2 regions of the Blastococcus sp. SYSU DS0533 genome follow, and region 1 is predicted to be linked to the other one. Evidence: riboswitches for the same ligand, from Rfam matches in the RefSeq annotation. Region 1 holds a riboswitch; the other holds the start of a gene.
What was found. Region 1 has a riboswitch for S-adenosylmethionine ahead of ACI79W_RS14935 (methionine ABC transporter ATP-binding protein). Riboswitches for the same ligand answer to the same signal wherever they lie in the genome.

Region 1 (7,557 bases):
CGATCGACTGGGGCACGGTGCTGCTGTTCGGCACCGGCATCATCTTCGGCTCGCTGCTGGCCGACACCGGGCTGGCCGAGACGATCGGGCAGGCATCCGCCGACGGTCTCGGCCTCACCAGCACGATCGCCATCACGGTCTTCGCGGTCATCCTGGCGATCATCATCAGCGAGACGACGTCGAACACGGCGTCGGCCGCCGTCGTCGTGCCGATCATCATCCCGGTGGCCGTCGCCGCCGGGATCAACCCGTTCGTGCCGGCGCTGGCGGCGACCTTCGCGGCCTCGTTCGGGTTCATGCTCCCGGTGTCGACGCCGCAGAACGCCATCGTCTACGGCTCCGGGGTCGTGCCGATCACCAAGATGATCCGGTCGGGTGTCTCCTTCGACGTCCTCGGCGCGATCCTCATCGTGCTGCTGCTCCCGCTGCTGGTCGACCTGGTGCTCGGCGTCGCGGGCTGACGACGGGAGCCGCTCCCTCACCCGTGTGGGCGATCGCACGTCCGGCTCCCGCCGGTCGGCGTGGGACGATGGTCGACGGCCGAGGACACGTGGGCGGGGACGCCCGGACCCGGGAGGGGGACGTCGTGCGCAGCGAACCTCCCAGTACCGATCCCCACTAGAAGGACCACCCTTCCCCCCACGCCTCGCAGGCTCGCCGCGGGCCCCTGGAGGGTGGCCGTCCAGCGCCTCGCCGCTTGCGCGAGCACCTGTCGTCCTCGCCGTCCCCCGCCCCGGGAGCCCGCCATGACCGAGCGCCGCCTCGCGCCGCTGACCGCCCTGACGACGCTGGGCCGCCGCCCACCCCGGCCGGCGCCCGTGCTGACGCCGAACGGTGCCACGGCGTCCGCCACCCTGACCGACGGTTCCGCCCCGCACTCGCGCGTCGTGGACAACGCCGTGTACTCCGAGGGCCGTCGGGTGGCGACGCCGGAGTCGCCGGCCGAGAGCCGCGAGGAGCTCCTCCACGGGGAGGGGCGGCTGGCCTGGCTGGGGCTGTACCGCCCGGGCCCGAAGGAGCTCGGGGCTCTCGCGGAGCTCTTCGACCTGCCGGAGCTGGCGGTCGAGGACGCGATCAAGGCCCACCAGCGGCCGAAGTTCGAGCGCTACGGCGGCACGCTGTTCGTCGTCCTCAAGGCCGCGCGGTACCTGGACGCGGCCGAGGAGGTCGAGTTCGGCGAGCTGCACCTGTTCCTCGGGCCGGACTTCGCGATCACCGTGCGGCACAGCGAGTCGCCCGACCTCTCGCGGGTGCGGCGCCGGCTGGAGAGCGACCCGGAGCTGCTGTCCCGCGGGAGCGAGGCGGTGCTCTACGCGACGCTGGACGCCGTCGTCGACGGGTACCGGCCGGTGGTCGACGGGCTGGCCAACGACATCGACGAGATCGAGACGCAGGTGTTCGGGGGCGACCCGGGCGTCTCGCGGCGCATCTACGAGCTGTCGCAGGAGGTGCTGGAGTTCCAACGGGCCGCGCAGCCGCTCACCGGCATCATCGCCGCGCTCACCGCCGGGTTCGACAAGTACGGCGTCGACGAGGAGCTGCGCGGCTACCTGCGCGACGTGGCCGACCACGTCATCCAGGTCAACGAGCGGGTGGAGGGTTTCCGGCTGCAGCTGCGCGACATCCTCACGGTGAACGCGACGCTGGTGGCGCAGCGGCAGAACGAGGAGATCCGCGAGCTCACCGAGACCTCGATCGCCCAGGGCGAGGAGGTCAAGAAGATCTCGGCCTGGGCGGCCATCCTCTTCGCGCCGAGCCTCGTCGGCGGCGTCTACGGCATGAACTTCGACCACATGCCCGAGCTCGACGAGGTGTGGGGCTACCCGTTCGCGCTGCTGCTCATGGTGGGGGTGAGCCTGACGCTGTACCTGGTCTTCAAGCGCCGCGACTGGATCTGAGGACCCCGCTGCCCCCCACCACTCGCAGGCTCGTGGCGGGACCCTGCAGCGGGGCCGCCGTGCTTCAGGTCACCGGGGTGCCCGACGAGGCCGTCAGCTCCCCGTAGGCGACCGACAGCCGCCGGGTCAGCGGGCCGGGCTCACCGCTGCCGATGCGCCGCCCGTCGACGGCGAGCACGGGCGTGAGCTCGCCCATCGTTCCGGTCACGAACACCTCGTCGGCGGCGTACAGCTGGGTCGTCGAGAAGTCGCCGACCTCGGACGGGATGCCCAGCGCGGCGGCCAGGCGCAGCACGGCGGCGCGGGTGATGCCCTCCGGGCACGCTGCGGTCGTCGGCGTGCGCAGCACCCCGCCGGCGACGGAGAAGACGTGCGTCGCGTTGGTCTCGGCGACGAAGCCGCGGGCGTCGAGCATCAGCGCGTCGTCGGCGCCGGCGACGTTGGCCTCGATCTTGGCCAGGATCGAGGTGAGCAGGTTGTTGTGGTGGATCTTCGGGTCGAGCACGTCGGGGGTGGGGCGGCGCACGCTGGAGGTGACCAGCGTGATGCCGCCGGTGTCGTAGACGGGCGGCTTGTGCTCGGCCAGCACGATCAGCGTCGGGCCGCTCTGGTTGAGCCGCGGGTCCATGCCGCTGGTCACCTTCACGCCGCGGGTCAGGGTGAGCCGGATGTGCACGCCGTCGGTCATGCCGTTGGCGGCCAGCGTGCGGCGGATCTGCTCGACGATCGCCGCGTCGTCGGGGATCTCGGTGAACGCCAGGGCCTGCGCCGAGCGGCGGAGCCGGGCCAGGTGCTCCTCGAGGGCGAAGATCCGGCCACGGTAGAGCCGCAGCCCCTCCCACACCGCGTCCCCGCCCTGGACGACGGAGTCGAACGGGCTGACGCCGGCCTCGTCGCGGTGGGCCAGCCGGCCGTTCACGTTGACCACCAGGTCGCGGTTGCGCTCGTCGAACTGCTGCAGCACGGGTCAGCTCCTCAGCCGGGTGTCGGCCAGCTCGTCGTAGAAAGGGAGGCACTCGGCGGCGAGCGCGGCCAGCGACCCGGGCAGCTCCAGGGGCGCGTCGCGGTACGGGCCGAAGCCGGTGGAGGCCTCCACGCTCGCGTACCAGTGCGGCGCCCACACCCCGTCGGTGTCCCGGCGGCCGGGCGGCCACGAGAGCATGCGCTCGTCGAACGGGACGCCCAGCGCCGAGCACAGGGTGGTCAGCACGCCGCGCGGATCGCGCAGCAGGTCGTCGGAGTCCACGACGGGGCCGCCGAAGCGGCGGTGCAGCGCGACCTGCTGGGCGAGGCCGAGGTCGGCCAGGGTCGGTCGCTCGCGCACCCGGGCGTAGGAGGCGAGCAGCCGGCGCGGGTCGCGGATCAGGAAGGCGTGCCGGAGCCCGGCGAAGGCGTCGAGGTCGACCTCCGGCAGCACGTGGTGGGTCATGTGCTTCTGGTAGGAGATCGTGGCGCCGTCGGGCAGGTCGTCCTCGGTCAGCGCGCGGACGACGGTGCGCCAGTCCGTCGGTTGGCTGGCGATCACCTCGTCGCGGCCCGGGTGGTCCAGCCCGGTCGTGGCCAGGTAGTACGCGTACAGCGGCTCGTCGACGACGGCGGTGTCGGGGCGGTTCTCCCAGGCGCGCATCGTCGCCGTCGACAGGGTGCGCGGCCCGGACCACATCGCGATCCGCATCGGCGTCGTCGTCCGGCCGGCCCCCGTCATGCGGGCATCGTGCCGGACGGCCGCCGCGTCGTCGCGCCGGGGGAACAACCGGCTGGACGGAGCCGTTACCCTGACTGCACAACTGCACAGGGGGTGATTGGTCTCGACTTCGGTCGGGTGTCCAGGGGAAGCGAGCCGAGGAAGCCAACGATGAGCTCGTTAACCACGCGTTGGAAACAACACAAGCGCCGACTCCAGTCAGCGCGAGTTCGCCCTCGCTGCCTAAGTAGCGAGGCGACTCTGTCAGCCCGGGTTCGTCATCGGCCCGGATCCTGGCATCAGCTAGATGACTCACCGTGAGTGCCGGTCGCGGGCGTTCACGGGACATCTCACAGCGACTGGGCCCGTCACATCGACTCGTCCGTGAGATCGATGGGGTCGAGCAGAGGCAGTAGCGGACTGCGCTCGGAGAAGCCCTGGTCATGCGTCGAAGGACGCGGGTTCGATTCCCGCCACCTCCACCCCGTTCCACCACGAAGGGCCCGGTCTGCAGACCGGGCCCTTCGTGCGTCCGGGGCCCGTCGGCGGGACCCCGCCCCGGTCAGGAGGGCCGGCTCGGCGGTCCCCCGCCCGGGCCGGCGCCGGTCCCGCCGCCGGTGGGCGTGGTGGTGGTGTCGACGCCGACCGGCAGGGTGACCGTGTAGCCGCTCGCGACGTCGCCGGTGACGGTGGCCAGCTGGCTCGCGCCGCCGTCGTCACCGAAGACGCCGTCGCTGGTGAGCGTGACCTGCGCCAGGTGGCCCACCGAGCTCTCGTAGCCGCTGGTGGCGTAGACGGTCTCGCAGACGTCCGCGGGCAGCGCCACCTGGGAGGTGGCGATCGCGTTGGCCGCGTCGGTGATGCTGCCCTCGTCCGGGTAGACCTCGAAGTGGACGTGCGGCCACCGCCCCGGGTAGCAGGCCGGGACGATGCTGGTGAACCACACCCTCCCGTCGGCGTCGGCGACCTGCACCCCGCGCAGGTAGTTCTGGTCGGTGATCCCGTCGGAGTACAGGGAGTAGCCGCCGTCGCGGTCGCAGTGCCACACGTAGACGGCGACGCCGGCGAACGGCACGCCGCCGTTCGCGAGGTCCCGGACCACGAGCTCCAGCGTCATCGGCACGCCCTCGGCGGTGCCGCCGGCCTCCCCGAAGCTGGACCGGATGTCGCTGCGCACGATGCCGCTCTGGTCGAGCACGTCGGGTCCGTTGGAACCGTCACCGGGGTAGGGGCCGGCGGTCTCGTCGGGGACCTCCCCGGAGACCGCGGTCGCACCCGCCGCCGTCGTCGAACCGGTGGCCGCGGAGGACCCGGCGCCGCAGGCTGCCAGGCCGGCGCTCGCCGCGCCGAGACCGAGCACGCCCAGCAGTCGGCGCCGGCTGAGCAGCGTCCCCAGGTCGAACCCCAGCCCCTGGTCGACGACCTCCTCGTCCGGCCGGGGCAGCGGGCGCCCCTCGAAGGCGGGGGTGGGACCGGTCGGCAGCGGGGTCATGGGCTCTCCTGGGTCGGGCTCGTCGCGGGTCGGCGACCACGCTCGGCCGCCGACCCGCGACCCGGCTGGACAGCGGCTGCGAGTGCGCTGTGTGAGTGACGTCGCAGGTCGCGGAGGGGAAACGCCCGAGCTCGGTCCGTAGACTTGCTGCCGCAACCATCCGGAGCGGCTGAGAGACCTGGCTCGTCGACGTCGCAGCAACCCCCCGCATCGGCGGGCGCGGGTGCTACTGCCAGGACCGATGGAGGAACACCATGCGGTACGAGCTGCTCCCGTGGGCCCGCCGGCACGTCGACCTGTGCAGCACCGGCACGGCCATGTGCCGCTGAGGCCTCCGGCCTTTCGCTGACGCCCGCCGCGCGCGGGCGCGCACCCCAGCCCCGCGCATCGCGGGCCCGTCCGCCCTCCCGGCGGGGCCCGCCCGTGCCGGCTCAACCCCGAGGACAGCACCCCGTGATCGAACTGAAGGACGTCCGCAAGGTCTTCCCGGCCCGCGGGCGGGCCGGCGAGGTCGTCGCCGTCGACGGCGTCAGCCTGTCCGTGGACCGCGGCGAGTTCGCCGGCGTCGTCGGCCCCAGCGGCTCGGGCAAGAGCACGCTGGTGCGCCTGGTCAACCTGCTGGAGCGGCCCACGTCGGGCTCGGTGACCGTCGACGGGCAGGTGCTCACCGAGCTGCCCGACGAGCAGGTCCGGCAGGCGCGGCGCTCCATCGGCATGGTCTTCCAGCACTTCGAGCTGCTCGACTCGCGCACCGCCGCGGGCAACGTGGAGCACCCGCTCGAGCTCGCCGGCGTCGGCCGGGCCGAGCGCCGGCGGCGGGCCGGGGAGCTGCTGGACCTCGTGGGCCTGGCCGACCGAGCCGACGCCCGCCCCGCCCAGCTCTCCGGCGGCCAGCAGCAGCGCGTGGCCATCGCCCGGGCGCTCGCCGTCCGGCCGGACGTGCTGCTCTGCGACGAGGCCACCTCCGCGCTCGACCAGGCCAGCACCACCGGCGTCCTGGAGCTGCTGCGCCGGGTGCGCGACGAGCTCGGCCTGACCGTCCTGCTGATCACCCACGAGATGTCCGTCGTCAAGGCCGTCTGCGACAGCGCCGTCCTGCTCGACCGGGGGCGGGTCGTCGACGGCGGCCGGCTGGCCGACGTGCTGACCCGGCCGGGCTCCCCGCTGGGGGAGGCCCTGCTCCCGGCGCCGGTCGCGGACGCCGGTGCCGGGCACGACGGCGCCCTGCTGCGGGTGACCGTCACCGACCGGACGCCGGAGACCCGCGTCCTGCAGACCCTGATCGGGGAGCTGGGCCTGGCCGTCGAGATCGCCGGCGGATCGGTGGAGACCGTCGCCGGTGGACGCTACGGCCGGCTGCTCCTGCGGGTCACCGGGGGAGGCGCGGGCCTGGACGACGCCGTGCACCGGCTGCAGGCCGACGGCGTCCTGGTCGAGCGCGTGGCCGCGACCGCGGAGGTGGCCCGGTGAGCGACTGGAACCGCATCTGGCCGCAGCTGCTGGACGCCACCTGGGAGACGCTCTACATGGTGGGCGTCGCGGCGCTGGTCACCGTGCTGCTCGGCGTCCCGCTGGGCGTGCTGCTCACCGTCACCGCCTCCGGCGGGCTGGCCCCGCGGCCGCTGCTCAACCGCGCGCTGGGCCTGGTCGTCAACCTGGGCCGCGCGCTGCCGTTCATCATCCTGCTGGTCCTCGTCGCCCCGGTCACCCGAGGCATCGTGGGCACGACGATCGGCTCCACCGCGGCGATCGTGCCGCTGACCATCGGCGCGGTCCCCTTCCTCGCCCGGCTGGTGGAGACCAGCCTGCGCGAGGTCGCCGCCGGGAAGGTCGAGGCGGCGCTGTCGATGGGTGCCCGCCGGCGCGACGTCGTGCGCACCGTGCTGCTGCCCGAGGCCCGGCCGTCGCTGGTCGCCGGGGTCACGGTCACCGTCGTCGCGCTGATCAGCTACTCGGCCATGGCCGGTGCGGTCGGCGGCGGCGGGCTGGGCGACTTCGCCATCCGCTTCGGCTACCAGCAGTTCCGCACCGACATCACGCTGGCGACCGTCGTCCTCCTGCTCGTCATCGTGCAGGCCCTCCAGTGGGCCGGCGACCGCTGGGCGCGCTCGCTCGCGCACGCCTGATCCCACCTCCACGGCGGCCACCCGGCCGCCGTCCCACCCCCACTCCAGAGGAGAACCACCACCATGCGCACCCGCTTTCCCGCCCTGCTGGCCGCGTCGGCGATGACGGCCCTGCTCGCCGCCTGCGGGGGCGAGGCCGAGCTCTCGGCGGCCGACGAGCCGCTGCGGGTGGGCGCTTCCCCGGTCCCGCACGCGGAGATCCTGCGCTACATCGACGAGAACCTCGCCGAGGACGCCGGCCTGGACCTGGAGATCGTCGAGTTCACCGACTACGTGCAGCCCAACGTGGCCCTCGACGACGGTTCCCTCGACGCCAACTACTTCCAGACCATCCCGTACCTGGAGGAGCAGGAGGCC
Region 2 (7,557 bases), on a different contig from region 1:
AGGTCGCGCTGCGGCAGCTCCACCAGCAGCGCGGCGGGGTGCTCGGCCACGGCGTCGAGGTCGGCCCGCAGCAGCAGCCGGTAGCGGTTGCCGGCCGGGCGCAGCACCATGCCGTGCAGTCGCTCGAACGCCTGCTCCTCGTGCCGGATCAGGTGGCTCTCGGGGTGGCAGACGACGGTGCGCCGGCCGCGCCGGTCCGCATGCACCCGCAGCGCCGCCTGCTGGGCCATGACCCCGCTGGGCAGGTACACCGCCGCGGGCAGCCCCAGCAGCTCCGCGACCTCGGCCTCCAGCTCGGCGACCACCCCGCCGTCGCCGTACCGGTCGGGGACGGTGCCTGGCGGCACCGTGGCCAGCAGGTCGGCCGGCCGCCACGTGCCGTGTCCCGTCAGCGAGCGGGTGCAGCCCTCGCGCAGCGCCAGGAGGTCGTCGTCCACCCGGCCAGTCTCGCCCGCGGCCCGCTCAGCGCCCGCCCCGCCCCTCGGCGGCGAGCGCCTGCACGGCGGCTGCGATGCGTCTCGCCCGGCCGGCGGGGGTGACGGCGGTGTGCACCCGGAAGAGGATCGCGAAGCGGTCCTGACCCCCGAGCGCGTCGAAGGCGGCCTGCGCCCCCGGATCGGCGTCCAGCGCCGCGGCGAGGTCGTCGGGCACCGTGGCGGTCGCCGGACCGGGGTAGGCGCGCGCCCACCGGCCGTCGGACTGCGCCGCCGCCACCGCCGCCAGGCCGGCCGGGCGCATCCGCCCCTCGGCGGTCAGCCGCTCCACGGTGGCGACGTTCTTCCGCGACCAGACGCTCCGCGGGCGGCGCGGCGTGAGGCGCAGCAGGTGGTAGGAGTCGTCCAGCCGCTGGCCGCGGCCGTCGATCCAGCCGAAGCACAGCGCCGACTCGACGACCTCCGCGGAGGTGACCGACGGGATGCCGGAGCCCTTGCGGGCGATCTGCACGTAGAGCCCGGGGGCGGTTGCGTGCTCGGCTTCCAGCCAGGCCTCGAGGGCGGGCTGGTCGGCGAACGGCAGCATCGGCAGGTCCGTCGGGGCGGGCACGGTGCCATCCTGACCCGGGGGTGCGACGGAACGGGTGCGCGTCAGCCCGCCATCAGCTCGCGCAGCAGCGCGTCGACCTCGGCGGTCTCGACGAGGAAGCCGTCGTGGCCGTAGGGCGAGCGGATCAGCCGCAGCGGGACGCCGAGCGCGTCGGCCACCCGCTGCTGCTGCTCGACCGGGTACAGCCGGTCGCTGTCCACGCCGGCGACGAGCGCGCGGGCCGTCACCCCGGCCAGCGCCGCCTCCACCCCGCCGCGGCCCCGGCCGACGTCCCAGGTGTTCATGGCCTGGGTGAGCACCACGTAGCTGCCGGCGTCGAAGCGCCCGGCGAGCTTGGCCCCGTGGTGCTGCAGGTAGGAGGCGACGGCGAAGCGGCCGTCCTCCTGCAGGCGGGTCCCGAACCGCGCCTCGAGCTCGCCCGCGCTGCGGTAGGTGAGGTGGGCGATCCGGCGGGCGACGTCGAGGCCCGCCACCGGCGGGTCGTCCAGCGGGTAATCGCCGTCGCGCCAGCGGGGGTCGGCCCGCACGGCGGCCTGCTGCGTGGTCTGCGTGCCGATCTGGTCGGCCGAGGCGACGGCGGTGGAGGCGAGGAAGAACAGCGCCCCCACCCGGCCGGGGAACCGGACCGCCCACTCCAGCGCCCGCATGCCGCCCATCGAGCCGCCGGCCACCGCGGCGAACCGCTGGACGCCCAGCGCGTCGGCGAGCGCCGCCTCGACGCGCACCTGGTCACCGACGGTGACCTCGGGGAAGCGCCCACCCCACGGCCGGCCGTCCGGTGCGGCCGTGGACGGCCCGGTCGTCCCCTGGCAGCCGCCGAGGACGTTCGCGCAGACGACGAAGAACCGGTCGGTGTCCAGGGCGGCGCCGGGACCGACCACGCCGCCCCACCAGCCCGGGGTCGGGTGACCGGGGCCGGCCGGGCCGACGACGTGGCTGTCGCCGGTGAGCGCGTGCTCGACCAGCACGGCGTTGCCGCCGTCCGCGGCGAGCGTCCCCCACGTCTCGTAGGCGACCCGGAGCCCGGGCAGGCTCCCGCCCCGCTCGAGCTCGAACGGGGCGGGCAGGTCGAGGAACCGCCGGTCGCCCGCCGGATCCCCCTCGACCCACCCGCCCACGTCAGGCGGACTTGGCGGCGCGGAACCCGGCCTCGAGGTCGGCGAGGATGTCCTCGATCCCCTCCAGGCCCACGGCCAGGCGCACCAGGCCCGGGGTGACGCCGGTGGTCAGCTGCTCCTCCGGGGTCAGCTGCGAGTGCGTCGTCGAGGCAGGGTGGATGACCAGGCTGCGCACGTCACCGATGTTGGCGACGTGGCTGTGCAGCTCGAGGGCCTCCACGAACCTCTTGCCGGCCTCCACGCCGCCGTGCAGCTCGAAGGTGAGGACGGCGCCGGCGCCCTTCGGCGCGTACTTCTGCTGCGCCGCGTGCCAAGGTGACGAGGGCAGGCCGGGGTAGTTGACCCGCTCGACGGCGTCGTGGGCCTCGAGGAACTCCGCCACCCGCTGGGCGTTCTGCACGTGCCGCTCCATGCGCAGCGACAGGGTCTCGATGCCCTGCACGACCAGGAAGGCGTTGAACGGCGAGACCGCGGGCCCCAGGTCGCGCAGCAGCTGCACCCGTGCCTTGAGCGCGAACGCCGGCGCGCCCAGGTCGGCGTAGACGACGCCGTGGTAGGTCGGGTCGGCCGTGGTGAACATCGGGTGCCGGCCGCCGGTCCAGTCGAACGAGCCGCCGTCGACGATCAGCCCGGCGATGACCGTGCCGTGCCCGCCCAGGTACTTGGTCGCCGAGTGGACGACGACGTCGGCGCCGTGCTCCAGGGGGCGCACCAGGTAGGGCGTGGCGATCGTGTTGTCCACGATCAGCGGCACCCCGTTGCGGTGGGCGACCCCGGCGACGGTCTCGATGTCGAGGACGTCGCCCTTGGGGTTGCCGATCGACTCGGCGAAGAACGCCCGGGTGTTCTCCTGCACCAGCGACTGCCAGTTCTCCGGGTCGTCGGGGTTCTCGACGAAGGAGACGGTGATGCCCATCTTCGGCAGCGAGTGGTGCAGCAGGTTGTACGTGCCGCCGTACAGCGAGGCGGAGGCGACGACGTGGTCGCCGGCCTCGGCGAGGTTGAGGATCGCGAGGGTCTCCGCGGCCTGGCCGGAGGCGACCGCGAGCGCGGCGACGCCGCCCTCGAGCGACGCGACGCGCTGCTCCAGCGCGTCCTGCGTCGGGTTCATGATCCGCGTGTAGATGTTTCCCATCTCCGCCAGCGCGAAGAGGTCGGCGGCGTGCTGGGTGTCGCGGAACTGGTAGGCGGTGGTCGCGTAGATCGGCAGCGCGCGGGCGCCGGTCGCCGGGTCGGGGCTCGTGCCGGCGTGGATCTGCCGGGTCTCGAAGCTCCAGCTCTGCGGGTCGGTCATGCGCCGTCTCCTTCGCTCGCGGGAGATCCCGCGGCGCACGGGAGCTCCGTCCTTGCCGGGGGCGGGACGCCGGCCGGCCGGCTCTTCCCCTGGAGCACCTCAGACGGAGTTGAGGTTGCCGGGCAGCCAGCCAGGTGCTTCGCGCTGCCTCTCAGGAGCCGACGCGATCGTAGGACGCCCACCCGGCCGCCGCACACCCGCCCCGGTCGGCCGGGCGGTGTCCCACGTGGAACACCGGCCCCACCGACCTAGGAGCCGGGCACCGTCTCCTCGCCCGTGCCGCCGGTCGGCGTCGGGGCGGTGGTCTCCGGCGCGGTGGTCGCGGTGCCGGTCCCGTCGTCCGGTGACGGGGAGCTGCTCGTCGCGGTGGTCGGCGAGGTGGGCCGGGTCGTCGGCGTGGGCTGCGGCGTCGTCGTCGCCGGCTCCTCGGTCGGCTCCGCCTCCTCCGTCTGCGTCGGCTCGGGCTGCGTCGGCTCCGTCTGCGCCGGCTCGGTCGTCCCGCTGACCTCCGCGGGGTCGTCCGTCCGGGCCTCGCGCGTCTCCGGCTTGACGTTGAGCCACAGCGCGAACACGGCGACGAAGAGCACGGCGAGCACGACGGTGGAGGTGCGGGCGCGGCCCAGCCGCCGGGGGATCGCCGCCCACCAGCCGTGCCGCGGCACCGGCGACGCGCCGTCGGCCGGCGAGCCGGGGGCGGCGGCGGGGGCCGTGCTGACGGTGGGCTCCTCGGAGGCCCGGGCGGTCGCGTCGCGACGCTCGTCGGGAGTGGTCACCGGGCCCCCTCCTGCACGGTGGTCGCGCCGTCCTGCGCCAGGAGCGCGGTCGTGGGCTGCGGCACCTGCATGCCCTGGTTGCGGAACGCCTGGACGATGCGGGCGCGCAGGTCGCGCCCGACCTCGAACTGCTTGCCGGGCAGCGTGCGCGCGACCACCCGGACGTTCACCTCGTCCAGCCCGAGGGTCTCGACGCCCATCACCGTGGGCGGGTCGAGCAGCAGCGGCCGCATGGCCGGGTCGCGGAACGCCTCCCTGCCCACGCCCCGCAGGATCTCGTTGGCCCGGGTGACGTCCACGCTGGTCGGCACGGGGACGTCGACGACGGCGCGCGCCCAGTCGCGGGAGAGGTTGACCACCTTGACGATCTGGCCGTTGGGCACGGTCACGACCTCGCCGTCGGGCGAGCGCACCCGCGTGACCCGCAGCGTGACGTCCTCGACGGTGCCGTTCGCCGGGTCCCCGCCGCCGACCACCTGGATGGAGACGACGTCGCCGAACCCGTACTGGCGCTCGGTGATGATGAAGAACCCGGCCAGCACGTCACCGACGATGCGCTGCGCGCCGAAGCCCAGGCCCACGCCCAGCACGGTCGCCGGTGCGACGAGGCCGGTCACCGGGATGCCGAGGCGGTCGAGGATGAAGAACACCGAGATCGAGTAGATGAGCACGACCAGCGCCCAGGTGAGCACCTGGGTCAGCGAGTGGCGGTGCTTGGCCGCCTCCGACCGGACCAGCGCGTCGCCGCCGGTGGAGTTGCGGTCGATCCGGTCGGTGATCTTGTCGCCGACCCAGCCCACGAACCGGGCCAGCAGGACCGAGCCGAGGATGATGAGCACGACCTCGAGACCTCGCCCGGACAGCCAGTCCAGCACGTCTCCCAGCGCGTCCACGCGGCAGCACTCCGATCGTCGGGGGAAGCGACCCTCCCACCTTGCGCACCGCCGGGCGACGATGCCAACCGGTCCCGCAGGGTACCGCCGCGGTGAGCGGCGTCCGCGCCGCTGACCTGCGGCGGGGCGGGCGCGGAGAGATCCCTCACGGGACGGCTCACCGCGGCTCGACGAACAGCGACTGGCTGGACCGGCCGATGGGTCCGTCGGCGTCGAAGAGGACGGCATGGCACTGCGCGGCGCCCGCGCCGCCGTGGACGGTGGTGGCGTCCATGCCCAGCCACTCCCCCCGCGGCGGTCGCTGCAGGGCGACGGTGAGGTCCACGTTGGCGAACGTCGCCGTCCGCCAGTCGAGGGTGGCCGAGATGCCGCTCGCGGCGTCGGTCATGACCAGCAGGTGCTCCAGCGGCGTCATCACCTCACCGGCGACGAGCGCGCACTCGGGGCGGGTCCACGCCGTGGCCGGGCCCGGCCCGTTGAACGACCCCGCGGCGAACCGCCAGTCCAGCGCCCGGTGGTAGGCAACCTCGCTGGTGAAGAAGGCCGCGCGCTCGGGGCGGCTCCCCTCCGGGCCGGCCGGCGCCGGGTGCGGCAGGGCGGTCGCGGGTGGGGCGTCGCCGCGGGTGCGCATCCGCCACGCGGACAGGCGCATGAGCGGCGGGCCCCCGGCGTCGAGGACCGCCTCGACCAGCTCGATCCGCCGGCCGGGCCGGACGACCGACGTGCGCACCCGCACGGGGCCGACCGGCACCGGCGCGAGGATGTCGTAGGCCATCCGGACGGTCTGCCCGCCCTCGATCGCGCCGGCCCGCTCGGCGGCGCGCAGCAGCAGCGCGGCGGGCGGGCCGGCGTGCTGGTAGCCGTTGTGCCACGGGCCGATGGTCAGGGCGGTGGCGGTGAAGCCGTCGCCGTCGGGCAGGTAGAGGGCCTCCGGAACGTCCACGGGCGAAGTCTGCCGCCCCGGGTCGCCGACCGGTCGGGCCGGTAGGTGTCTCGGCCGCCGACGCCCGCTACCGTGCGCCCGTGCCCCGCACCGCCCGCCCCGGCCTCGGATACGCCTTCACGCTGGGCGCGGCGGCCCTCTTCGCCGTCAACGGCACGGTGTCGACGCTCGCGCTCCAGGCCGGGATCCCGCCGACGCGGCTGACCGCGCTGCGCTGCACCGGCGCCGCGGTGGTGCTGCTGGCGGTGCTCGCGCTCGCCGCCCCGGGCCGGCTGCGGGTGCGGCTCCGCGAGCTCCCGCTGCTGGCCGTCTTCGGCGTCGTGGGCGTCGCGCTGACCCAGTTCCTGTACTACGTCGCCATCGGGCGGCTGCCGGTCGGCATCGCCCTGGTGTTCGAGATGACCGCGCCGGTCTTCATCGCGCTCTACGTCTGGCTGGTGCGCCGCCAGCGGGTGCGCAGCCGGCTGTGGGCGGCGCTGCTGCTGTCGCTGTCCGGGCTGGTGCTCGTCGCGCAGGTCTGGGAGGGCGGCGGCTCGCTGGACCCGCTGGGGGTGGCGGCGGCGCTGGCCGCGGCGCTGTGCCTGGCCACGTACTACCTGGTGGGCGAGCGCGGCACCGTGAGCCGCGACCCGGTCACCCTCACCTGCTGGAGCTTCGTGGCGGCGGCGCTGTTCTGGGCGGTCGCTGCGCCGTGGTGGCAGTTCGACGGCGGGGTGCTCGCCCAGCAGGTGCCGGTCTCGCTGGGCGACCTGCGGCTGCCGCTGTGGCTGCTCGTCGGGTGGATCGTGGTGCTCGGTGCGGCGGTCCCGTTCTGGCTGTCGGTCGCGGCGCTGCCGCACCTGGCCCCGACCACCGCCGGCCTGGTGGCGACGGTGGAGCCGGTGTTCGCCTCCGTCGTCGCCTGGCTGTGGGTGGAGCAGGTGCTCACCGGCTGGCAGGTCGCCGGCGGCGTCGTCGTCCTCACCGGGATCGCGCTGGCCCAGACCGCGCGCACCGGGCGGACGCCGTCGGCGCCCCCGGTGCCGGAGGCCCCGGCCCCGCTGTCGACGTGACGCGGGACCGGGGACCGGAGCAGCGCGCTAGGGGGTGACGTCCTCGGCGTCGGCGAGCCAGCCCGCCAGCTCGTCCATGTACTCCGCCTGCGCGACGTAGTCCATGCCGATGTACTTCCACGGGTGCACCTGGCCGGCCCGGACGGCGGGCAGCAGGCCGTAGGTGGGCTGCGTGGCCATCTCCTCGGGGGTCATGGCGCCGCGGAGCGAGTGCAGGAGGACGTCGCTGGGGTACTGAGGCACGTTCTCCCAGCTCGCCGTCTCCCAGTAGTAGCCGTCCCCGCCCGGGTCGACGAACCGGACGCCGAGGTCGGCGTACATGCGCAGGGAGGGCTCGTCCTGCGCCTTGGCCATGTAGAAGCCCTCGTCGGCGTAGGCGGCGACGGGCAGCACGGTGGCGCCGCCGGCCGCGGCCTCGGTGAGCGCCGCGGATGCCGCCT

Region 2: it holds a riboswitch for S-adenosylmethionine, as region 1 does, so the genes downstream of both, ACI79W_RS19655 (bifunctional o-acetylhomoserine/o-acetylserine sulfhydrylase) here and ACI79W_RS14935 (methionine ABC transporter ATP-binding protein) in region 1, are expected to answer to the same signal.

The regions. Positions count from the first base shown of each region.
Region 1 is NZ_JBJGZZ010000012.1:88,016-95,572, reverse strand. Features, by position in the region: gene ACI79W_RS14965 (SLC13 family permease) at 1-461, shown strand, start outside; gene ACI79W_RS14960 (magnesium and cobalt transport protein CorA) at 747-1,898, shown strand; gene ACI79W_RS14955 (aminotransferase class IV) at 1,963-2,862, opposite strand; gene ACI79W_RS14950 (sulfotransferase-like domain-containing protein) at 2,866-3,603, opposite strand; RNA gene ssrA (transfer-messenger RNA) at 3,693-4,067, shown strand; gene ACI79W_RS14940 (intradiol ring-cleavage dioxygenase) at 4,145-5,074, opposite strand; SAM riboswitch class I at 5,228-5,322, shown strand; gene ACI79W_RS14935 (methionine ABC transporter ATP-binding protein) at 5,528-6,544, shown strand; gene ACI79W_RS14930 (methionine ABC transporter permease) at 6,541-7,200, shown strand; gene ACI79W_RS14925 (MetQ/NlpA family ABC transporter substrate-binding protein) at 7,264-7,557, shown strand, end outside.
Region 2 is NZ_JBJGZZ010000025.1:16,291-23,847, reverse strand. Features, by position in the region: gene ACI79W_RS19670 (threonine aldolase family protein) at 1-437, opposite strand, end outside; gene ACI79W_RS19665 (YdeI/OmpD-associated family protein) at 463-1,044, opposite strand; gene metX (homoserine O-acetyltransferase MetX) at 1,086-2,162, opposite strand; gene ACI79W_RS19655 (bifunctional o-acetylhomoserine/o-acetylserine sulfhydrylase) at 2,164-3,456, opposite strand; SAM riboswitch class IV at 3,500-3,615, opposite strand; gene ACI79W_RS19650 (hypothetical protein) at 3,705-4,229, opposite strand; gene ACI79W_RS19645 (mechanosensitive ion channel family protein) at 4,226-5,122, opposite strand; gene ACI79W_RS19640 (thioesterase family protein) at 5,280-6,065, opposite strand; gene ACI79W_RS19635 (EamA family transporter) at 6,146-7,117, shown strand; gene ACI79W_RS19630 (ABC transporter substrate-binding protein) at 7,145-7,557, opposite strand, start outside.